DNA from 2 places in the Pilosibacter sp. NGB245 genome. Region 2 is predicted to be linked to the other one. Evidence: riboswitches for the same ligand, from Rfam matches in the RefSeq annotation. Region 2 holds a riboswitch; the other holds the start of a gene.
The links. Region 2 has a riboswitch for FMN ahead of ACXMYH_RS14420 (ECF transporter S component). Riboswitches for the same ligand answer to the same signal wherever they lie in the genome.

Region 1 (8,228 bases), 190 kb from region 2:
CCGACACCGAAAAGTTCCTCTTTGTCACCGCCGCCACCGTGAGGCTGATCCCGTCGATGCAGATCGACCCTTTTTCCACAATCAGATCCAGGATCTTATCTGTACATGCGATCGTGACCCAGACTGCATTCTCTTCCCGTCTCATCGATTCGATCTGACCGGTTCCGTCAATATGACCGGAGACGATATGACCGCCAAACCGACCGTCTGCCGCCATGGCCCGCTCCAGGTTTACATAACTTCCATCCTGCAGTGCTCCTAGGCTGCTTCTCCTCACTGTCTCCGCCATCACATCGGCGGAAAATTCATTATTTTTCATATTCGTGACCGTAAGGCAGACACCATTGACCGCGATGCTGTCACCGATCTTTGTTCCTTCCAGGACTTTTTTCGCTTTTACCGTCAGTGTACCGGAATTTCCGCGCAGGGAAAGTGCCTTCACCTGTCCGAGTTCTTCTACGATCCCTGTAAACATGCCCTTACTTCCTTTCCCATCTTCAATCTACCGAATATCTGAGCATCAGATCATCCCCGATCGTCTCCATCTGTCTCAACGTCAGCATCACGGCTTCCGCCGGATGCGCCACACCGATCCCGGAAACCGGAGTCTTCGCACCGGCACCGCCGAAGATCTTCGGGGCGATAAATGCACAGATCTCGTTTACGATCCCGGCTGACAGCGCCGCGTCATTTAAGGTACCTCCGCCCTCTAAAAGCACGCTGTCGATGCCCTGTTTTCCGAGATATTCCATGAGCTTTCTAAGATCCACACGCCCGTCTGCGTCCGGGACCGACACAGTCTCCACGCCGGCCGTGTGAAGCTGTTCCTCTTTCTCTTCCGCTTCTTTACAGCCTTCCCCGGAATGCTCCCCCGCATATGCTACGATGGTCCGGTACTCCTTTGCCGTCTTCACGATCTGTGAATCCATCGGGATCCTGAGTCCGCTGTCGCAGATGATCCGCACCGGACTCTTCAGCCCGGGGATCCGGACGTTTAACATCGGATCGTCTGCCAGGACCGTGCCGATCCCCGCCATGATCCCCATATACTGGTGGCGCAGCTCCTGCACCTTTTTCCTTGCGCTTTCTCCTGTGATCCACTTGGAGTCGCCGGTCCGCGCAGCGATCTTTCCGTCCGCCGTCATGGCGTATTTCATGACTACATAGGGCGTTTTCTTTGTGATGTAATGGAAGAATACCGGATTTAACGCATCGCATTCCTCACGCATAAAGTCCTCTTCCACCCGGACTCCCGCTGCTCTTAAGATCGCCGCTCCTTTTCCTGCTACCAGGGGATTCGGATCTCTTGAACCGATCACAACTTTTGCGATCTTCTGCTCGAGGATCGCCTCCGTACAGGGCGGTGTCTTTCCGTAATGGCAGCACGGCTCTAACGTCACATAGAGTGTCGCGCCCTCCGCGCTTTCCGTAAGCGACGCAATGGCGTTTCGCTCCGCGTGGAGTTTTCCGCACCGCTCATGATAACCTTCCCCTATGATCCTTCCGTCTTTCACGATCACAGCTCCCACGAGGGGATTCGGACTTGTCCAGCCAAGTCCCCCTTTTGCAAGCTCAATGGCCCGCAGCATATAATCCCGGTCCGTCATCTTTTTCACTCCTTTCCGCAAACCTGCCTTACGGGCGCAAGCAGGAAGTTCCATAGGAATTTTCTGTTAAAAAAAGCCCTGTAAAGCAGATGCCTACAGGGTTTTCCATATTCGGTCCGTTGTTTCATTCGGAAATATAAATTTCCGTTATTCCCAGCTTTTCCCGGATCCCTTTCATTAAAAAAGCCCTGAAACAGTTTCCTATTCCAGAGCTACTGATCCGATCTTCCGTGATCCGGAATTCCTCGATCCCATCCTCTTTTTCGAGCACCGGATCGCTTCCGCATATCACAAACAAACCTGAAATTCTTCTTTCATCCAGACTATACTGTCGGCCCCGGAATCTCACCGGATCATGCCTCTCGGCTCGCGGGCTTTACCGCCGGTAGGGACTTGCACCCTGCCCTGAAGACTTATTATTGAATTGTCCTATCGCTGACCGTTATTTTCATCAGCGGTTGTTTACAATATACTCCCGTTCTCTGCATTTGTAAAGTATTTTCGATAGGAATTTTTGTCATTGCCAGACAATATTTCCAGACAGCCCAATCCATACCCCTGACCGGCTCCGCAGTCCAGAAAGATCTTATCGTCCCTTATGATCATATCTCCCGCGTACTGTGTTCCATATTTGAATGTCGGCGTGTGTCCCACTACGGCAGTCATTCCCGCTGGAAGCCGGTTATCCGCGTCTGGTGATTCATATCGGTTTATGAGGACATCATAATCCGCTGTTTTTCTTTTCCCACCGGGATCTTTTTGCACTGCCAGAAGTTCTTTTTTCATTTCATCATCCGGCGCTCCGTGAATCAACACATACTTTCTGCCGCAGATCTCCATGGCTGCCCAGAGCGGCATCGTTTTGATAAACTCCAGAACCTTCCTGCGTCCTGTCTCTGACAGCATATTCATCTGCCTGATGATCCCCGCCCCGTCTCCGGCCACCCAGGGCCGCATCGTGGAATCCGGGATCCCGGCCGCGCGGTCTGTTCCAAAATACTGTAAGAGCCGCTGTTCATGATTCCCTCTCAGCGCCAGAATATTCTTATGTTCCATCACAAAGCACAAAAGTCCCAGGGAATCCGGTCCTTTCGCCACAAGATCCCCCAGGATCACCATCCGATTCGCATCCGTAAACCGGATCTTTTTCAGTATTTGCAGAAAGGGAATAAAATATCCATGAATGTCACTCATCAGATACAGGTTCCCGCTCATGCCGCTGTCTCCGGGCCGTACACATAGAGACGGTCCCCTTCCACATTCACGTAGCCTTCCGTGCCTTTTTCCAGATAGTTACGGCTTAAGAAGCAGAGCGGTTCTCCCATTCCCATCTTCGCCATAACGCGGTAATAATCCCCCTCGAAGGAGGAATACTCGACCGCCACCGGAAAACTGTTCTCCTGCCGCTCGTTTCCGGTCCACACCGTGTTCTCCGCGCGGAAGCGGACAGTCACCATGTCATCTTTGCGGATTCCGTTTCTTCCGAGTGTTCCGCAGACACTGCCACCGAGATCGATCTGCGTGCCGCCATCCTTCCTCGCGTATCCATGTACCCGGTTTCCGGCACCTAAAAGAGCCGCCACCGACTCCGTTCCCGGATTCCTGTAACAGTTTTTCGGGGAATCGATCTGGTCGATATTTCCCTTGTTCATGATCACGATCCGGTCCGCCATCGCGAACGCCTCCGATGGGTCATGGGTGACGTGAAAGACGGTCGTCCCAAGCTTCCGGAACAAGAACGCCATTTCGGTTCTCATCTCCACTCGGAGCTGGACATCCAGATTGCAGAGCGGCTCATCCATCAGGAGAATATCCGGCTTCGTGATCAGTGCCCGGGCGATCGCGACTCTCTGCTGCTGACCACCGGAAAGCTCCGCCGGATACCGTTTTTCCAGTCCCTCCAGATGCAGAAGCTTTAAGAGCTCCTGTACCCGCTCCTCGATCTCCTCTTTTCCGGTTTTGCTCCGCTTTAAGCCGTAAGCGATGTTATCATACGCTGTCATATGTGGCCACAGTGCAAAATCCTGAAACACCATGTTCATATGGCGTTTCTCCGGCGGTAGGACTTTTCCCGCCTCAGAGATCATCTGCCCGTTCATAGTCACGCGTCCGCCATCGGGAGCCAGCATGCCTGCGATAATGTTCAGCAAGGTGGACTTTCCGCAGCCGGACGGACCCAATACGCTGATGATCTCGTTTTTATGGACTTCCATGCTGATTCCCTTAAGCACTTCCGTCTTTCCAAAGCTTTTTGTCAGATCTTCTATTTTTAAGATGACTTCCTGTTTCTGAATCTCCATATATTCCTCCAAAAGCAGTTAGCGTGTACCCTATAAAGTCTCCCACTGTATCTGCTTTATTTCCTGATCGTCTAACTATTCTGTACCTTCATCGTTACCCGCTTATTTTCTTTCTGCCCCCGGAAGAGCTTCACCACAGATCCGGCTGCTCTTCTTCTCTGGAACAGCTGAGAATAAAGCGGTAAAAGCTCCATCAGTAAAATGAGAAGGACCACGATTCCGCCGCCAAACACCGTTGCCGCCGCAGAATATCCGAATTTCAGATTTTCCACTCCTTTGCTGATGTAGACCGGCAGTGTCTGATAGTTCGGCGGATAGAGGATCGTATTGATCGCAAGGTTGAACACGCTTCCGCCAAATGCGGATAAAAATGCGGACAAAACGGTTGCTTTTAAGAGCGGCCAGAGAATCGTCCGAATCCGCGTGATAAGACCGGCGCCGGAAAGCCGGGCCGCAAACAGGATCGGTCTCGGGATCTTTGCCATACCGCCGGTCAGAACTCTCGTGATGACCGGAATCGCCGCCGCAACGCTGGCAAGGACAATGATCCTGGGCGTTCCGTACATCTTAACCCCCACGGATTCGATCCATCGCTGGTTCCATACAAAGATATAGCCGATACCTAAAACGACTCCCGGCACTGCTAACGCAACCAGGGACAGCACATCGATCACGCGCTTTAAAACGAAGTCTGAATAGTTCAGCACATAGGAAACGAAAAATCCGAGAACCAGCCCAATGATGGCTGCCGCAAAGGCAATCATCAAGGAGTGTTCCAGACCATTTAAGAGCTCTTTGCTGTCTACGATGACCTTCTCATAATTCTTTAACGTGAAACTGAAATTTGCAACGGAGATCGAGTCGGAGAAGGACATGACCACTGTGGAACCAAGCGGCACGAACAGTGTGATAAATGCCAGAAATGCCCCTAAGAAATCGAGGATGATCCCGACTCCAAATGCAGGGCGGACCGGCACCGCCTTCACGGTTCCCGTATCAAAGAAATCATACCGTTTTTTACCAATGATCCTGTACTGGACGATCATGGCTGCGATGATGATCAGTACCAGATAGAAGGATAACACACCTGCCATATCCAGGCGGATCGGGGAACTGTAAAGCGCCGTATAGATCGCGTATGGCAATGTCGGGAAGCGATATACTCCGGAGATCGCTGCCGGAAGTCCGAAATCACCGATCGTATCCATAAAGATCAAGATCGCCGCGGAACAATAGGCCGGAATGCATAAAGGTGCCTGCACAGTCTTCCACTCTTCCCACGGAGATGCCCCATTCATTCTTGCTGCCAGAGACAGCCGTTCCGGTTTCCACTCCAGGGCCGCCTTGATCGTCACATAAGCAAAGGGGAACTTGTTGAGTACCATGATAAACACCAGCCCCGGAAAGCTGAATACCAGACTGTTTATGTTGTTCCAGTGAAGCCAGGACCTCGCGATCCCGTTTCCGGAAGCGAAATAGACCCAGCCTTGGGCAATGATGAAGGACGGCATGATCATCAGGATCCACGCCGCGATGTCTAAAAGTTTCGCTGTCTTAAACTCCCATTTTACCCGGAAATTTGCAAGAAACGCCCCAAACACCGTACCAAAAAATGTTGTCCAGATGCCAAGAGACATGGAATTTCCGAGTGCCTTATACCAGAGCGGTTTTTCAAAGACCTCAAAGAGCAGGCTCATTCCATCTGCTTTTTCCGTATTTCCAAAAAATCCGGGACTTACGATCTGTAAAAGAACGGCCCCCAGCGGCAAGATAATTAAAACAGCAAGCACGGAAAGGACGATCCAGCCGATCGCCCCTTCTGCCTGTCCTCTATGTGCTGCGCTTCTTAATTTTCCACTATTTCGCGGACTCATCTGCAAACCACTCCTTGATCTCTGCTTCGTGTTCAGATGCCCAGGATGCCTCTGCATAGACAAGCTTTCCATCTTTCTCGCGATCTTCTTTTTCGTTTACACCTGCAACGGACGGTTCAAAATATCCTTCATCTCCCGCATCCACCAGCTGCTGCTGTGTCTCCGGCTGTAAAAGGAATTCGATGAATTTCTTCGCAACCTCCGGCTGATCCGTCTTCGCGCTGATCGCTGCCACACGTACAGATGCCGGTGCGCCTTCTTCCGGCCAGATGATGCTGATCGGCTCTCCGGAAGCGATCATGCCGTATGCGTTGCTCTCCTGAAGTCCTGCCACCGCGATCTCACCGCTGGCAAGCGCCTGAACCACCTGCGGATTCTTTGGGTAGACCTTTAAGCCATTTTCGAACAATGAGCCGAAGTACTCTTTTCCGCTGTCCATTCCCTTCGAGTTGAAGAAGTATGACACGAAGGGATATGCCGGAGCCGCTACGCTCGGGTCTGCGATCCCGATCTTATCTTTATATTCCGGTTTTGCGAAGTCTTCCCAGGCCTTCGGAGCTGTTTCTTCTGTGAAAACATCATTCCTGTACGCGATCACGCCTGCCGCGTGTGCCCCGGTCGGATAGTATGCCTTGTCCGCCGGAACGATCTCCTTAAAGAAATCGGTGAGGTTTCCCGCATTGGATGGTTCCCAGTCTGTGAGAAGCATTCCCTTCTTTCCGAGAGAGTTGATACTTGGCATGGAATCCAGCCATACGATATCCCACTGTGGGTTGTCGCCCTCCGTCTCGATCCTTGCAAGTGTCTCCGCACCGTTTCCTGCTACGACTTCCACATCATATCCGGTCGCCTTTTTAAACATCTCTGGGATAATATCATCGAAGTCGTTTAAATATACTACAAGCGGTTTGGTCTGGGACACCTTCCCAGCCGTCTCCGCCACAGTTGTTGTCTCTGCCGCCATCGTCCCTGCTGCTGTCGTTGTCTCCGAAGCCGCTGTGGTCTCCGCTGTTTTCGCACCGCAGCCGGTCATGGATGCCGCCGCCATCAGTCCCGCCATGGTAAGTGCTGTCAGTCTTATTTTTTTCATAATGTGTTTCCTCCTGCAGATCGTCTCTGCCTTTTTCTTTTATGCCTGTCTGTCAGTTTCTGTCTTTATCCTATGCGTCCTCTGTAAAATCTGGTGCCGTCATCACCTAAAGTCTGTGTAAAATCTGTGTCAGGTAAGCTTCCGAAAATCCGGAAAGTTCCAAAGGTATTTCTTGCAGATCACTGCGATCCTTAGTATACTTGATCTATTAGGAGGGTGTCTTATGTTTAATTTTAATTTCTATACCCCGACCCGCGTCGTATTCGGAAAAGAAACCGAATACCGGATCGGAAAACTTGTAAAAAATGTCAACTGTAAAAAAGTCCTGCTCCACTACGGAAGCGGCAGCGTGATCCGCTCCGGTCTTCTCGGACGCATTAAGGAATCCCTGGACGCGTCCGGAGTCACCTATGTGGAGCTTGGCGGTGTTGTCCCAAACCCACGTCTTTCCTTAGTCCGTGAGGGGATCGAGCTCTGCAGAAAGGAGGGCGTTGATTTTCTCCTTGCGGTAGGCGGCGGCAGCGTCATCGACTCCGCGAAAGCCATCGGTTACGGTCTCGCGAACGACGGTGATGTCTGGGATTTCTATGAGCACACCCGTCAGGCATCCGCATGCCTTCCGATCGGCGTTGTTCTGACCATCGCGGCTTCCGGAAGTGAGATGAGCAACAGCTCTGTCATCACAAACGATGAAACACTGGAAAAACGCGGCTACAACAATGATATCTCCCGCCCTGTATTCGCTGTCATGAACCCGGAGATCACAATGACTCTCCCGCCGTACCAGACAGCCTGCGGCTGCACCGATATTCTGATGCATACCATGGAGCGCTATTTCACAAACGGCGGAAATATGGAGATCACCGATGCCATTGCGGAAGGTCTTATGCGCACCGTGATCACGAACGCGAAGATCCTTGTGGACGATCCAGACAACTATGACGCGAGAGCCGAGGTGATGTGGTCCGGAAGTCTCTCCCACAACGGCCTCACCGGCTGCGGAAACGACGGCGGAGACTTCGCCTCCCACCTCTTAGAGCATGAGATCGGCGGAATGTTCGACGTTGCCCACGGTGCGGGTCTTGCGGCGATCTGGGGCAGCTGGGCGAGATATGTGATCGATAACTGTACACCGCGGTTCGCGAAATTTGCAGTGAATGTCATGGGTGTTGAGCCTGGAAAAGATGATATGGAGACGGGTTTAAAGGGCATCGAGGCCATGGAAGACTTCTACCGCGCCATCAATATGCCGACAAACTTAAAGGAACTCGGGATCGACCCGACAGAAGAACAGCTTGAGACTATGGCGAAAAACGCGAGAATCGCTGCAGGCGGCCCGAAGGGATCCGCGAAGAAG
Region 2 (8,228 bases):
CCTTGGAGAACAGAACCGGAGACTTCCGAAGGCAAATGGCAATTATTATCTTCTTCTGCATGTGAAATGTCCGATCGTGATCGTGGAGTGCGGGTTTCTGAGCAACCGAAAGGAAGCAGGACTTTTGAACAGCGGGGAATATCAGGATAAGCTGGCATATACGATCCATATGGGAGTGGCGGAGTATCTGAATGGCAGAAAATGATCATGGGAAACTGCACAAATAGTGAAATACTGATCAGGACGAAAATATGAAAAGGAACATTTCCGGCGTGCCTCTGCATTGGAAGGATAAAAAACCGCCGGAAATGCGAGAATTTCCGGCGGAGCATTTTTATAAAAATTATTCGAGTACGAGTGTACCGTCACCTTCGGCGCGGATCGCAGATTTGAAGAACTCTTCAAATGCCTTTTCCATGTAAGCCATATCCTTGGAACCGGCAGTCTCATACGGAGAGTGCATCGCTAACTGCGGAAGTCCGATATCCACTGTGTTTAAGGAAACCTGTGCATTGGAGATGTTTCCGAGAGTGGAACCGCCGAGAATATCGGAACGATTTAAGAACTCCTGATACGGAACACCTGCGCGCTCGCAGAGGCAGCGCATAACTGCAGCGGAAACAGCGTCTGTTGTGTATTTCTGGTTTGCACTGTGTTTGATCACAAGACCGCCGTTTAAGTATGTGCGGTTTGTCGGGTCTGTCTTATCCGCGTAGTTCGGATGTACAGCATGTCCGTTATCCGCAGATACCATGAAGCTGGAAGCAAGGGAAGTGAGATACTCTTCTTCTGTTCTTCCAAGGCTGCGGTTAATGCGGCGAAGGATGTCATAAAGGAATGTGGAGCCGGCGCCCTGTTTTGTGCCGCTTCCAACTTCCTCATTATCAAATACGGCAACGACCGGAATGCAGCGGTCGCTCTCACTGTTTAACAGAGCCATCGTGGATGTGAATGCACACTGAAGGTCGTCAAGACGCGGAGCGGAGATGAACTCGCCGTCGCAGCCCCAGATCGTACCTTCCATGCGGTTGTAGAGGAAAAGATCCATTCCCTTGATCTGATCAACGGAAACACCGGCTTCCTCGGCGATCATTTCTTTAAATGCCTTGCCGGAATTGCTCATACGGTATAACGGGAGCATGTCCTTCTGGATGTTGTATTTATAACCGTCGTTTACTTCCCTGTTCATGTGGATCGCGAGGTTCGGGATCATGAGAAGATCGCGGTCAACATTGATCAGCTTTGTTGTGAGACGATTACCATCTTTTACGATGATACGGCCTGCAACGGAGAGTGGTCTGTCAAACCACGGAGCGCAGAGCATTCCGCCGTATTTTTCAACATTTAATTTTACATACTGGTTTTCAACATTCATCTCGGAGGACTCTTTGATCTTTAAAGTCGGGGAGTCGCTGTGGCTTGCCGCGATATGGAAGCCTGAATAATCTTTGCGGGATACCTTGAATGCGATGATCGCGGACTGGTTGCGGGTTACAAAATATTTGCCGCCCTCAGCAAGGTTCCAGGTATTTCCCTCAGCGAGGCACTCAAAGCCTGCTTCAGTCAGGTAGTTTGCCAGCTCATGAACAGCATGGAAACCAGTCGGACTCTTTTTGATAAAAGAAAATAATTCTTCGTTCAGATTCTGAATCATGTTTTTGTTACTCCTTTCGATAATAACCCCTGTAAGTCATACTATCTTATTATACAGGAAAAATACGGGATAGGCAAGTTTGCGCTATGCTGTGCGCAAGTGATGAAACAGGCGGGTACCGTTTTACAGCAGCTGACAGCCGTGTTCGCTATATCGAAAAACCAATTCGAAATAGCCCCGTTTCTGTAACTGTGACGGTGTGAATAGTTAAATTCTGACGATTTTATGAAGATTGAGAAAAAACGCGGAAAAGATACCTTTATTTGTATTTTCATGTTAGAATATGGAAATAGGAAATATGGTGAAAAGCATCAGAGAAAAGAGGGGAACAAATGGATTGGAAAAAAATCAGACGGGCAATCTGTGGGGCAGCTGCGGCCGTCGCTGTATGCTTTACGGCAGCAGGAATGAACACAAAACCGGTATATGCGGCAGATATGGGAGCTGTGTACGGAATATTTGAGCATGGAGTCGGCTGGAGCGCATACCACGGAGACCAGACGGCGGAACGTGCCGGAAACGGGACTTATGTGACGGCGATCCGGGCGAGTCTTTCCGGACAGCCGGAGGGAATGAGCGGAACACTTTCTTATCAGGTAAATTTAAGCGGTTCCGGCTGGCTTTCCTGGCAGGAAAATATGGCGGAGACCGGAACGATCGAGACGGGGATGCCGCTCGAGGCGATCCGGATGGAGCTCACAGGGCAGTTAAAAGATCATTATGATGTTTATTACTCAGTATTCCAGAATGGGTCATGGACAGCTCCGGTAAAAAATGGTGAGACTGCCGGAACAGAAGGACAGGGACTTCGCGTGGACGGAATCTGGGTTACTGTGACAGAAAAAGATGCAGCAGCTCCGGAGGGACCGAAGAATGGAGGAATTGATCCAACAAGACCGATGGTGGCGCTGACTTTCGATGACGGACCATCCAAATATACAGAGCGTATTCTGAATTCGCTGGAGGCGAATGGCGGAAGAGCAACGTTCTTTATGGTTGGAAATCGTGTGGCTTCTTATGCATCCACGGTAAAGCGCATGGCGGATCTCGGATGTGAGACGAACAGCCATACCTGGGCGCATACATATCTCACAAATATGTCCGAAGGTCAGATCTTGCAGAGCTTAAACCAGACCCGTGATGCGATCGTTGCAGCAGGCGGAAATGCACCGAAAGGAGTTCGCCCGCCGGGAGGAAAGATCAATGATGCGAGCAAAGCAGTTCTTGCGAAGGCAGGAATGCCGTCGATCGTATGGTCGGTAGATACTCTGGACTGGAAGACGAGAAATGCCCAGAAGACGATCGATACCGTTTTAAGCCAGGTCAAAGACGGGGATATCGTTTTGATGCATGATCTCTATGAGCAGAGCGCGATCGCAGCGGAGACGCTGATCCCGGAGCTTACAAAGAGAGGTTACCAGCTTGTGACTGTCAGCGAGATGGCGGAGCTTCGCGGCGGAATGGCAGCAGGACATTCCTATGGACATTTCCGCTAAGGGGGAACTTGCACGGATAAAAAATGATTGCATAGCAAATAAAAATGTGATATTCTGTTATCGAACAAATAAATATCGTTCTTCGGGGCGGGGTGAAATTCCCCACCGGCGGTATAGTCCGCGACCTGCGCTGAGCAGCTGATTTGGTGAAATTCCAAAACCGACAGTATAGTCTGGATGAGAGAAGAAATTGTATGACAGGATATAGTAGATACAGGTCCCGGACTTTTTTAATTGTCCGGGATCTTTTTTGTATAACAACGAGAACGTGCCGGGGCACATTCCGATGAATTTTTTCCTGCACAGCAATTCCTTGTTACGATACCGTGCCCCTATCCGGTATTTCTGCAGAAGAACAACACGTACAAGGAGGATCATTATGAACCAGAACAAAGTATTAAGTGTCAGAAACATCGTGCTGATCGCCATGTTCAGCGCACTCGCAGCCGTATTGGAGACGATCCAGGTGGCAGTTCCGTTTGCACCGCCGTTTTATAAACTGGATTTCGCAGAGCTCCCGGTACTGATCGGTGGTTTCGCCATGGGACCGGCACAGGCGGCACTCATTGCGATCGTGAAGAATCTTTTAAAACTGCTCTTAAACGGAACAAGCACTTACTATGTCGGTGAGCTTGGAAACATCATCGGAAGCTGTATGTTCTCCGTGCCGGCAGCTCTGATCTACCGCAGACATAAGACGAAAAAGACAGCGATGATCGCTCTTGTTGTCGGTGTATTCTGTGCAGTTATCGGTGCAGTATTTGTAAACTGTGCGATCACTCTTCCGTTCTACGCAAAAGTTGCTTTCGGCGGAATCGAGAATATCATCGCGATGGGAACAAAGATCAACCCGGCGATCACAAACCTTTACACATTCGCTCTTTTCGCAATCATCCCGTTTAACATTGTAAAATGCGGACTGAATGCGATCGTGACGGCGCTTGTATACAAGCATGTCAGTGCGATCATTCATTCCGGGATCCACAGAGAGAAGAAAACTGAAACGATTCAGTAGGTCTGCGCATTTACTGCGCTGACTGTAAGAAAACATTGGTTTGAAGGCACTGAATGGAGAAAAAACAATGGTAAGGTACTATAATGAACTGACAAGACTGGAAATGGAACAGGTCGATAAAGATGAGACGGTAGTCATGATCCCGGTAGGGGCATTGGAGCAGCATGGAAACCAGTGTCCGCTTGGCACGGACGAGATCATTGCAGAGGGAACAGCGAGACGGATCAAGGAAGCGCTGGACCGGGAGATCCCGGACTATCCGATGCTCATTTTCCCGCTGATTCCGGTGGGACTCAGCACGGAACACATCAATTTCTGCGGCTCCGTGACATTGAAACCGGACACATTCTACCACGTTTTGTATGACATCTGCAAAGGGCTGGCTCATCATGGTTTTAAAAAGATCGCGATCTTAAACTGCCACGGCGGAAATTCTCCGATCATCCAGGTGCTGAGCAGAGAACTTCGAAGTGAGCTTGGAATTGCCGTATTTATCATCAACTGCGGTGCATTTTTTGGCAATCAGGCGGTGAAAGATACTGTGACACTTGGAAATGTCTGGGATTTCCATGGAGGAGAGATGGAGACATCGATGGTCCTCGCGGAACGGCCGGAGACGGTAAAACTGGAGACCTCTGAGGCGGGGATCCCGAAGAAATTTATGGGAAACAAGACGTTCACTGTTTACGGACCGATCACACTCGGCTGGGTATCGGAAGAGTGGGAAACCGAGGATGGAAAGCCGATCGGGATCGGCGGAGACCCGAGCGGGGCAACGGCAGAGAAAGGCAATCAGATCTACGACAGTTTTGTGGAGTCGATCCTTTCCGGACTGAAAGAGATAAGAAGATGGAAGGATGTTACTTTTCACGGATAGGAATTTTCTGAACTGAAAATTCCGTATGATACCGTTATGGTCGCGGATTTTGCCGATTTGGAATGCGAAGCATCGGCAAAACCCTGTTACAGTGCGCGGGCATGGAGTGCCCGTGTACTGTAACGGAAGGATTGACGGAGAGCCAGTAAATCCGCCGGAAATCTGTTGCAACCATAACATCCATGTGCTAAACTGAATACGCAATTAAACAAAGTAAGGTGCTGCGTTTTGTGCAGCACCTTTATCATTAGAAAAAACTGGGATCATGCAGAAATACTGCGAATTTCAAGGCGCAGGGCAGTTCTGAGAGCGTGGGGAAAGAGACTCCGGCTCCAAACATTATTGATAAGAGAATCGAGAGTGCATAATATGAATACAAAAGTAGTTCGCATCAGAAAAGAAGAAAAGACAAGAGAAGCACTGGAAAAGAATCCGGGGCTTCTGGAGGCGGCAGAGATCTTAAGAAACGGCGGCCTTGTGGCATTTCCGACCGAGACTGTTTACGGTCTCGGCGCGAATGCGTTAAATGAGGAAGCGGCAAAGAAAATCTATGCGGCAAAAGGACGTCCATCCGACAATCCGCTGATCGCCCATATTTCCTGTATGGAGGAACTCCCGGCGATCGTAAAGGAAATCCCGGAAGCCGGGCGGAAACTGGCGGAAAAATACTGGCCGGGCCCGCTGACCATGATCTTTCCGAAAAAAGACATTGTGCCTTACGGAACGACCGGTGGTCTTGACACCGTTGCGGTCCGCATGCCGTCTGACCCGGTGGCAAACTGCCTGATCCATCTGGCGGGAGTTCCGGTCGCGGCGCCGAGTGCCAATACATCCGGAAGACCGAGCCCGACAAAGGCGGAACATGTCATCGAAGATATGGACGGAAAGATCGAGATGGTGATCGACGGCGGTGCCGTTGGGATCGGCGTGGAGTCCACGATCGTGGATGTGTCGAGTGAGGTTCCGACACTTTTAAGACCGGGGGCGATCACGATCGAGATGCTCCGTGAGACACTGGGGCAGGTTGATATCGATCCGGTGATCCTGGGACCGGTGAGCGGAGATATTAAGCCGAAAGCGCCGGGAATGAAGTATCGCCATTATGCCCCGAAGGCGGACATGACGCTGGTCGAGGGCGATATGGACAAGGTCGTGGCTTATATCAATGAGCAGACAAAGAAGGCGGAGGCCGAGGGAAAGAAAGTCGGCATCATCTGCACCGAGGAGAGCCGGGATCTGTATCTGGATGGAAATCTTGAGGTGATCGGAAGCAGAGAACATGAGGAGACAGTTGCCCACAACCTGTTTGCGGTGCTGCGTGACTTTGATGCGCGCAAGGTAGACTGCATCTTCTCAGAGAGCTTTTCCAAGGACCAGCTTGGCCAGGCGATCATGAACCGCCTGTGCAAGGCAGCGGGATATCATATTATAAATGTGTAAAAATCCATGGAACAGTTACATCGTGATACAATAATAGATCATCACAGAGATGGAGGAGAAACCATGTCAGAGAAGAGAGACGGATATATTACCTGGGACGAATATTTCATGGGAGTTGCGAAGCTTTCCGCAATGCGATCCAAAGATCCGAATACGCAGGTAGGTGCCTGCATCGTGAGTCAGGACAATAAGATCCTGTCCATGGGCTACAACGGATTTCCGAAAGGCTGTTCCGATGATGAATTCCCGTGGGATAAGATGGATGAGGACCCGTACAACAGAAAGTATTTCTATGTGACGCACAGTGAGCTGAACGCGATCTTAAATTACCGCGGCGGCAGTCTGGAAGGAAGCAAACTCTATGTGACCCTGTTCCCGTGCAATGAGTGTGCGAAAGCGATCATCCAGGCCGGTATCCAGACGATCGTTTACGAGAGCGACAAGTACGCGAACGATGCGTCCACACGGGCGTCCAAGAGAATGTTAAATGCAGCTGGCGTGCGGTATTATCAGTATAACCCGACAGGACGCAAGATCGAGTACCGGGTATAACGGAGGAATCAATGAAATTTTTGCTGGCGGCGATCAACGCCAAATATATCCACTCAAATCCTGGTGTATACAGTCTGCGCGCGTTTGCGCGGACAAAGATCCCGGGAGCGGATATCGAGATCGGAGAATATACCATCAACCATCAGATGGATTTAATTTTACAGGATATCTACAGGAGAAAGCCGGATTTTATCGGCTTTTCCTGCTATATATGGAACATTTCCTATATCATGGAGATCGTCCGGGACGTAAAGAAAGTGCTGCCGGAGGCGGAGATCTGGCTTGGCGGTCCGGAGGTGTCCTATGATGCGAAAAAAGTGCTGACGCGAGAGCCGGATGTTCGCGGTATCATGCGCGGGGAAGGCGAGCTGACGTTCACAGAGCTTGTGCGTGCTTATCTTCAGAGAGAAAAAACGTCCGTACCGGACGGATATACAGGTGAAAGCTTTAGGGGACAGGCAAAGGAGGAAACTTCCGGCTGTGCGGAAAATACCCGGATGCCGGAGAATGCCGAAGGAGAAAATGCGCATTCAGATCGTCTGGACTTAAGTCAGATTCCGGGAATTACTTATCGCGCAGCAAACTGCGAGATCGAGGAACATGGTCCGCAGCGTCTTCTCAGTCTCGATGAGATCCCATTTTACTATGATGATATGGCAGGATTCGAGAACAGGATCGTCTACTATGAGAGCAGCCGCGGGTGTCCGTTTTCCTGCAGTTACTGTCTTTCTTCCATCGATAAGACGGTGCGCTTCCGGAGTCTCGATCTGGTACTCCCGGAACTGCAGTTTTTCCTGGACCACAAGGTTCCACAGGTCAAATTTGTGGACCGCACCTTCAACTGCAAAAGAGAACACACGCTGGGGATCTGGCGGTACCTTGTGGAGCATGATAACGGGATCACGAACTTCCACTTCGAGGTTTCCGCGGATATCTTTGACGAGGAGGAGCTGGAACTGATCGGAAAGATGCGCCCGGGTCTGATCCAGCTGGAGATCGGTGTCCAGTCTACAAATCCGGACACGATCCGGGAGATCCACAGGCACATGGATCTGGTAAAACTGAAACGGGCGGTGGACCGTGTTTACGATTACCGGAATACCCACCAGCACCTTGATCTGATCGCGGGACTTCCCTATGAGAACTATGAATCATTTATGCGCTCATTTGATGACGTTTACCGGATGCGTCCGG

Region 1: linked by a shared signal. The riboswitch ahead of ribD (bifunctional diaminohydroxyphosphoribosylaminopyrimidine deaminase/5-amino-6-(5-phosphoribosylamino)uracil reductase RibD) and the one ahead of ACXMYH_RS14420 (ECF transporter S component) in region 2 are both predicted to bind FMN.

Annotation. Positions count from the first base shown of each region.
Region 1 covers NZ_CM171584.1:3,038,033-3,046,260, forward strand. Annotated here, with positions in the region: gene ribE (riboflavin synthase) at 1-475, opposite strand, end outside; gene ribD (bifunctional diaminohydroxyphosphoribosylaminopyrimidine deaminase/5-amino-6-(5-phosphoribosylamino)uracil reductase RibD) at 498-1,607, opposite strand; FMN riboswitch at 1,910-2,024, opposite strand; gene ACXMYH_RS13550 (metallophosphoesterase) at 2,070-2,822, opposite strand; gene ACXMYH_RS13555 (ABC transporter ATP-binding protein) at 2,819-3,907, opposite strand; gene ACXMYH_RS13560 (ABC transporter permease) at 3,979-5,781, opposite strand; gene ACXMYH_RS13565 (extracellular solute-binding protein) at 5,765-6,871, opposite strand; gene ACXMYH_RS13570 (iron-containing alcohol dehydrogenase) at 7,095-8,228, shown strand, end outside.
Region 2 covers NZ_CM171584.1:3,231,860-3,240,087, reverse strand. Annotated here, with positions in the region: gene ACXMYH_RS14435 (N-acetylmuramoyl-L-alanine amidase) at 1-205, shown strand, start outside; gene ACXMYH_RS14430 (M18 family aminopeptidase) at 344-1,654, opposite strand; gene ACXMYH_RS14425 (polysaccharide deacetylase family protein) at 1,987-3,150, shown strand; FMN riboswitch at 3,225-3,343, shown strand; gene ACXMYH_RS14420 (ECF transporter S component) at 3,530-4,165, shown strand; gene ACXMYH_RS14415 (creatininase family protein) at 4,233-5,042, shown strand; gene ACXMYH_RS14410 (L-threonylcarbamoyladenylate synthase) at 5,412-6,482, shown strand; gene ACXMYH_RS14405 (deoxycytidylate deaminase) at 6,546-7,034, shown strand; gene ACXMYH_RS14400 (B12-binding domain-containing radical SAM protein) at 7,046-8,228, shown strand, end outside.